2 linked regions of the Luteolibacter yonseiensis genome follow. Each later gene encodes a partner of the first gene's protein in a complex. Links are inferred from orthologs where the notes say so. Each region holds a gene or a part of one and is shown on either strand. Other genes may lie near its edges. The genes, in order: mnmE and mnmG.

What was found.
Region 2: the proteins of mnmE (region 1) and mnmG are in contact, whole or in part, in a solved structure (PDB 9HIP), measured with the Escherichia coli proteins. The link is inferred for Luteolibacter yonseiensis from one-to-one orthologs.

The regions. Positions count from the first base shown.
Region 1 is NZ_JAENIK010000011.1:956,953-960,223, forward strand. Bases 153-3,101 are described here. They hold mnmE (tRNA uridine-5-carboxymethylaminomethyl(34) synthesis GTPase MnmE), read right to left. Parts: upstream 2,332-3,101; coding sequence 973-2,331; downstream 153-972. Other genes in these bases: JIN84_RS13810 (ATP-dependent DNA ligase), read right to left, coding at 153-858; hisC (histidinol-phosphate transaminase), read right to left, coding at 2,429-3,101. Outside these bases: more of JIN84_RS13810, read right to left, coding at 1-152; more of hisC, read right to left, coding at 3,102-3,271. UniProt on the Escherichia coli protein: Exhibits a very high intrinsic GTPase hydrolysis rate. Involved in the addition of a carboxymethylaminomethyl (cmnm) group at the wobble position (U34) of certain tRNAs, forming tRNA-cmnm(5)s(2)U34.
Region 2 is NZ_JAENIK010000004.1:705,649-708,858, reverse strand. Bases 168-3,055 are described here. They hold mnmG (tRNA uridine-5-carboxymethylaminomethyl(34) synthesis enzyme MnmG), read right to left. Parts: upstream 2,605-3,055; coding sequence 730-2,604; downstream 168-729. Other genes in these bases: JIN84_RS04560 (DUF6580 family putative transport protein), read left to right, coding at 2,821-3,055; JIN84_RS04570 (DUF885 family protein), read right to left, coding at 168-677. In the rest of the region: more of JIN84_RS04570, read right to left, coding at 1-167; more of JIN84_RS04560, read left to right, coding at 3,056-3,210. UniProt on the Escherichia coli protein: NAD-binding protein involved in the addition of a carboxymethylaminomethyl (cmnm) group at the wobble position (U34) of certain tRNAs, forming tRNA-cmnm(5)s(2)U34.

The sequences.
Region 1 (3,271 bases):
GATGCATTCCAGAAGTCCGGTGTGATCCGCATGATCGGAAAGAGGGAAGATTTCATCCACCGAATAGCGGAATTTCGCGCCTTTTTGCATCGCCCAACCGGTGAGCATGGCGGTGCGTTTGGATTTCAATCCGCGGAGAAGTTTCGAGCGGATGGTGCTGGGCGGTGCGATGACGACATGGCCCGGTGGCGCGTGACCGTCGAATTCCACAGGTTCGGGCAGCGTTTCCACGCCCACCTCGCGGCAGGCCCTGGTCATGGCGGCGACCGTCGGATGAAGCAGGGCCGGGATGCCGTGTTCGGTGAGAAGGGCCAGGGCTTCCTGGGCTTTCCCCAGCGCATAGCCGAAGAGGACGGGTGTCTCGCCATCGGCAAAGGCGTCATGGACGAAGCGCAGGATGCCGGCCTCGATCTCCATGCTGCCGGGAAATTCGTAATTCGGCAGACCAAAGGTGGTCTCCAGAATGAGGGTGTCGGCATTGAGGAAGTTGACCGACTCCGCCGTCCTGCCGCGACGGGTCTTGAAATCTCCGGTGTAGAGCAGGCTCGCGTTGTCCTTGATGCGGGTGATGTGGAGCATCGCCGAGCCGGAAATGTGGCCTGCGGGAAGGAGCCGGAGGCGGAACCCGTCACGCACCACAGGCACATGGAAGGACACGGCTTCGATCCTGCTTTCCGCCAGATGAAAACGTTTGTGAACCAGCGCCGCGGTGACTTCCGAGCAGAGCGCGGATTCATGCCGTGCGAAGTGATCCGCGTGGGCGTGGGAGACGAACGCCCGTGGCTTCGCATCCCATGGGTCCAGCCACAGGTCGAGCTCGGGTAGATATAATCCACGTTTGAATCTGACTTCGATCAATGTGCGGAAAGCCTAGACCTAGTGCGGGCTGATGGCCAAGGGAAAGTGGAGAAACTGCCGGAGGCGCGGTCCGGATACACGGGAAATGGAAGAACTCAGGGTATCACCCCGCGTTTATTTACCGATGCAGAAACTGCTGAAAATAACGCCAAGCAGGTCTTCCGTGTCGACCTTGCCCGGGATTTCTCCAAGGGCGTCCAGTGCCTCTCGCAGGTCGATGGCGGCGAGTTCCTGATCCCCCGACAAATCCTCCAGGAGAGCCAGGGCCGCGAGCAGGGAGGTCCGGGCCATTTGCAGGCTGGCCTGATGCCGGGCGTTGATGGCGACGGCGTGCTCTCCCCAGTCGGCCTCGCTGAAATGAAGCGTGTCGCTGATGGCTTGGGAGAGTTGTTCGAAGCCATCGCCCTTGTCGCAGGAGATCCGCACGGCGGAAACCTCCGCCCACGACGGATGTTCCCCGAGATCGGTTTTGTTGAGGACGAGAATGTGCTTGGCCGAGGTTGCGGGCGATGCCGCGTCAGCGGGGCGGGGGCCGCTGGCATCCGCGATTTCCAGAAGAAGATCCGCGGCTTCGATCTGCCTCACCGTCCGTTGGATTCCTTCCGCCTCGATGCGGTCGTCCGACTCGCGCATTCCGGCGGTGTCGACCAGCCGCAGGGGGATGCCATGGAGGTTGATGATTTCCTCGATGGTGTCGCGGGTGGTTCCGGCGATGTCGCTGACGATGGCCCGCTCGAATCCGAGCAGGCGGTTCAGCAGGCTGGATTTTCCGACGTTCGGCTCGCCGAAGATCACGGTGCGGACACCCTCGCGCAACACACGGCCCTGGTCGGCGGTGGAGAGCAGGGAATCCACGACCGCGAGGACCGAGCCGACGCGGCCACGCAGCAGCACGCCGGTCTGGGGATCGATGTCCTCCTCCGGGAAATCGATCCACGCTTCCAGATGGGCGAGGGTTTCCAGGAGCATGTCCCGGGCCTCGGTGGTGCGGCGTCCGAGCGTGCCTTCAAGCTGGCTGCGCGCCGCACGCAGGGAGAGCCGTGTCTGTGCGGAAATGAGATCCATGACGCCCTCGGCTTGCGTGAGGTCGAGTTTTCCATTCAGGAACGCCCGCTGGGTGAATTCGCCCGGACCTGCGGCGGTGGCCCCACAGGCGAGGAAGCGGGACAGCACTTCCCGCGTGACCAACATGCCGCCGTGGCCGGTGAATTCGACACTGTCTTCACCGGTGTAGCTGTTGGGACCGCGGAACACGGTGAGAAGCCCGTCATCGAGGATCTCCCCGTTTTCATCCCGGATGTGGCAGTAGCGTGCGGCTCGCGGCACGGAGGTGGATGCCTTGCCGGCGGTGGCGAGATCGGCGACCTGCAGCGCGCGGGGACCGGAAATTCTCACAAGCGAGACCGCGCCGACGCCTACAGGCGTGGCGATGGCCACGATGGTGGTGCGGGAAGGATCCGAAATGGCGTGCATCCGTGGAAGTTGCTTCTTCGTTTTTACGATACGTGTCTCCCAGCCATCAAGGCCGGGGAATCCCAGCGGATGCCGGTTTCGGAAGATCGGTGGCGTCTCAAACCGCCGCTGCGGCGAGCACCGAATCCAGGACCTCGAGGCAGCGCTTGTTCTGCTCTTCGGTCCCGATGGAGATGCGCACCCAGTCCGGGAGCTTGTAGCTGCTCATGGCGCGGACGATGACGCCCTGCTTGAGCATGTCACGGAAGACGCGATCGCCTTCGCCGGTTTTGACAAGCAGGAAGTTCGCATGGCTGGGGACGAATTCCAAGCCACGCGCGGCGAGTTCCTTTTCATAAAAGGCCATCCCGGCGGAGTTCACCGCGCGGGTCTTCGCGATGTGCTCCGCATCAGCCAAGGCTGCGAGAGCCCCTGCCTGGGCGATGCTGTTCACATTGAAAGGTTGGCGGGCCTTCTGCAGAAGCGTCGCGACATTTTTCGAAGCCAGACCGTAGCCGACGCGCAGTGCCGCGAGACCGTGGATCTTGGAAAAGGTGCGGAGCACGCAGACGTTCCTGCCCTCGCGGACATACTTCAGCGTGTCCGGCGGATTGTCCGGGAATTCGTAATACGCCTCGTCGAAGACGACGATCACATGTTCCGGCACGCGTGCCATGAAGCGGTCGATGGCGGCCTGGTCCACCATGGTGCCTGTCGGGTTGTTCGGATTCGCGATGAAAACGAGGCGTGTGTTCTCGTTGATCGCATCCGCCATGGCGTCGAGATCGTGGAGGAATCCCGGATCCTCGACCTCCACATATTTCGCGCCGAAGAGCGTGGCCATCAGCTTGTAAACGACGAAGGCGTGTTTCGCGGCGATGAGCTCCGCGTCGCGGTTCAGGAAGGTGTGGCAGAGCAGTTCGATGATTTCGTTCGAACCATTTCCCAAGATGATGTTGGA
Region 2 (3,210 bases), on another replicon or contig:
CCTTTCTGCGCCGCGATGTCTTTCTTCAGGAAAGAGGTCAGGGCATCCAAGTCTGACAGCAGTTTGCGGTAGGGCTGTTCGTTCCACCAACGGAAATCAGGCTGGAAGCCATCGTAGAATTTGTACCAACCGTCGATCTTATCCCGCAACTCATCGATGGCGGCCACCGCGCGCAGGGCCAAGCCGGGGGTGGGCCGGAGCGAATCGGCGGGCGCATCCTTCGCACGACCGGCATCAAGCTGTTTGCGCAGTTCCTTCAAACCAACGGAAGCTTGGGTCAGTGCGGAGGCTGATTCTGCGGAATCGGCAAGCTGGCGATCGCCGAGGCCGCGGGCCAGTTCCAGTAAAGGTTCGCTGAAAGCAAGCAGCGGATGGATCTCCTGGAGTTGCGAGCGTTGGAGGAATAGGTCATTCCGGCGCTCCCGGAGGAGATTGCGAAGAAGATGCCAGTCGATCCGGGCCACATTATCCAGTGGTTCATAGTCGATGGATTCCAAGTGCTTCTCCCAATCGTTCAGGAAGCGATCCTCGCGTTCCAACCGGGCGGCGCTCCAGGAGACGGCAGGAGAGATGGCCACATCACGGCTATCCATCTCAAATTCACCGATTATCTGATCCAAACCTACGGCATTGGAAACTATGGTGAGAAGCAGGCTGAAGATGAGGATCAGGCGCATGGGGTAAAGTTTCCAGCCTACGTTTTCAAGAGCGAGGCAAAACAGCGGAGCCTTACCGGACGGCAGGTTCTCTTTCGAGTTTTTCCAACCATATCACCAGAATTGCCAGATCCGCCGGAGTGATGCCCGGGATGCGGCCCGCCTGACCCAAGGTCGCCGGGAGGATCTCACTGAATCGAATCTGCGCCTCTTTTTTCAAGCCATGGATGGTCGTGTAATCCAGCGTCGCAGGGATGCGCCTGCTTTCCTGCCGAGTCATGCGATCGATCTGAGCCTGCTGGCGGACGAGATGACCTTCATATTTGAAATTCGTCTCAATGAGCGGCCAAAGTTCCACGTGGAACTCTGAAAGCAGGTTTTCAGGGAGCGTGTGCCACTCATTCTCACTTCGCCGCAACCATTGATCCAGTTTCACCCCTTCGTGCACTACCTGGCGGACATAAGAATCCGCCCTTTCCAGACCAACCCGTTTTTCCTCCACCCGCCGGACACGTTCACCGCTGGTGAGGCCTATTTCTGTAGCTTTCGGAGTGAGCCGGAGATCCGCATTGTCCTGGCGCAGGAGCAGGCGGTATTCTGCCCGGCTGGTGAACATGCGATAGGGTTCGGTGCAGCCTCGCGTGACCAGGTCGTCCACCATCACGCCGAGGTAGGCCTCGTCGCGGCCTAGGACAAACTCCGGTTTTCCAAGGGCTTTAAGCGCCGCGTTTGTTCCTGCGATAAGCCCCTGCCCGGCCGCTTCTTCGTAGCCGGAGGTTCCGTTGATCTGGCCGGCAAAGTAAAGACCCTCGATCTTTTTCGTCTCCAGTGTATGGCGGAGCTGGGTGGGTGGACAATAATCATACTCAACCGCATAGCCAGGGCGGAGGATCTCACACTTTTCCAGCCCCACGATAGATCGCAGAAAATCGAGCTGCACCTCGTAAGGCAGAGAAGTTGATACGCCATTGACGTAGTATTCGAGGGTATGACGTCCTTCAGGCTCAAGGAAAACCTGATGACGTTCTTTTTCCGCGAACCGCACCACCTTGTCTTCAATGGAGGGACAATACCGTGGCCCCACTCCCTCAATCACCCCACAATACATGGGCGACTGGTGAAGATTTCCCGCGATGATCTCATGGGTGCGGGGGTTGGTGTAAGTGATCCAGCACGGCATTTGTTCCACGTGGAACATTGGATCCCCCCAAGGATTGAGAGTGAACAGGTCATTTTCGCCCTTTTGAAGCGTGTCTGCCATGAAACTGAACCTAGGAACGGGGGTGTCACCATCCTGGCGCTCACATTTGGAAAAATCAATGGATCGGGCATTCAAGCGGCAGGGCGTTCCGGTTTTAAAGCGTTCCACTTCGAAACCCAGCCGTTTAAGCGATTCGGACACGTGAGAGGTAGCATCCCCCATCCGTCCTCCCTTCTCGTTACGGAGACCGACATGCATGAGGCCTCCCATGAAAGTCCCGGCGCTGAGAATCACGGACTTCCCGGAAATCTCCATCCCCAGTGAAGTAACAACTCCCGTGATGTGGTCGTCCTGCACCAGAAGTTCAGCCACGTTTCCCTGGTGGATTTCGACTCCGGGCATGGCCTCGAGTTCGCGTTTCATGCGAAACTGGTATGCCTTCTTATCGCACTGCGCGCGTGGGGCACGCACGGACGGACCCTTCGAGGCGTTAAGCATGCGCCATTGAATCCCCGTGGCGTCCGTATTCAATCCCATCACACCTCCCAAAGCATCGATTTCACGGACCATATGGCCTTTGGCAAGACCACCGATGGCCGGGTTGCACGACATCTGGCCGATTGTGTCGAGGTTCTGGGTGAGCACGGCCACCTCCGCACCCATGCGTGCGGCCGCCATTGCGGCTTCCACACCAGCATGACCGGCACCAATCACAATCACATCGTAGCACTTGGGGAATCGAAACATCTTTGGAGACCCACAAGGTAACGCCGGGGTCGCCACACTCAAGCCCCGAAAAAATCATCGAATGTTCCACGTGGAACATTGATCATTGCTACTTCCTCCCACCGAGTCTCTGCTCCAGCCTCTTGAAAAATCAGAATGTCAGACATGAAAAAACCTTTTGTGACCCGGGATTTTGGTCTAGCCGTGTCCGTAAAAATCCACAATTCTCTGCGGGTCATGCAACGCTACCTGCCACTCGGTCTGATCGTCGGACTGCTCATCGCATTCCGGTTATTGGGAAGCGCGCTTCCTGAATCCCAGCCTAATTTCCAGCCGTTGGCGGCATTGTTTTTTTGTGGTGCCATGCTGGCATCCGGGTGGCGTGGTTTCGCCATTCCCTTCGGCATTTGGGCCGTGACCTACTTCTTCGCCAAAGGGCCCGTTACCGATCTCCCCATTTTCGCCACCACGCTCCTGGCATACGTTGCTGTATTTTTCATGGGTAAGGCACTGTCAGGTCAGAGTTTCCCAAAGCTTCTTGCGGGGTCTCTTGCATCCGCCGTCATCTTCCACCTCATCACCAACGGTGCCGCCTGGATCGGTGATCCCATGTATGAAAAATCCCTC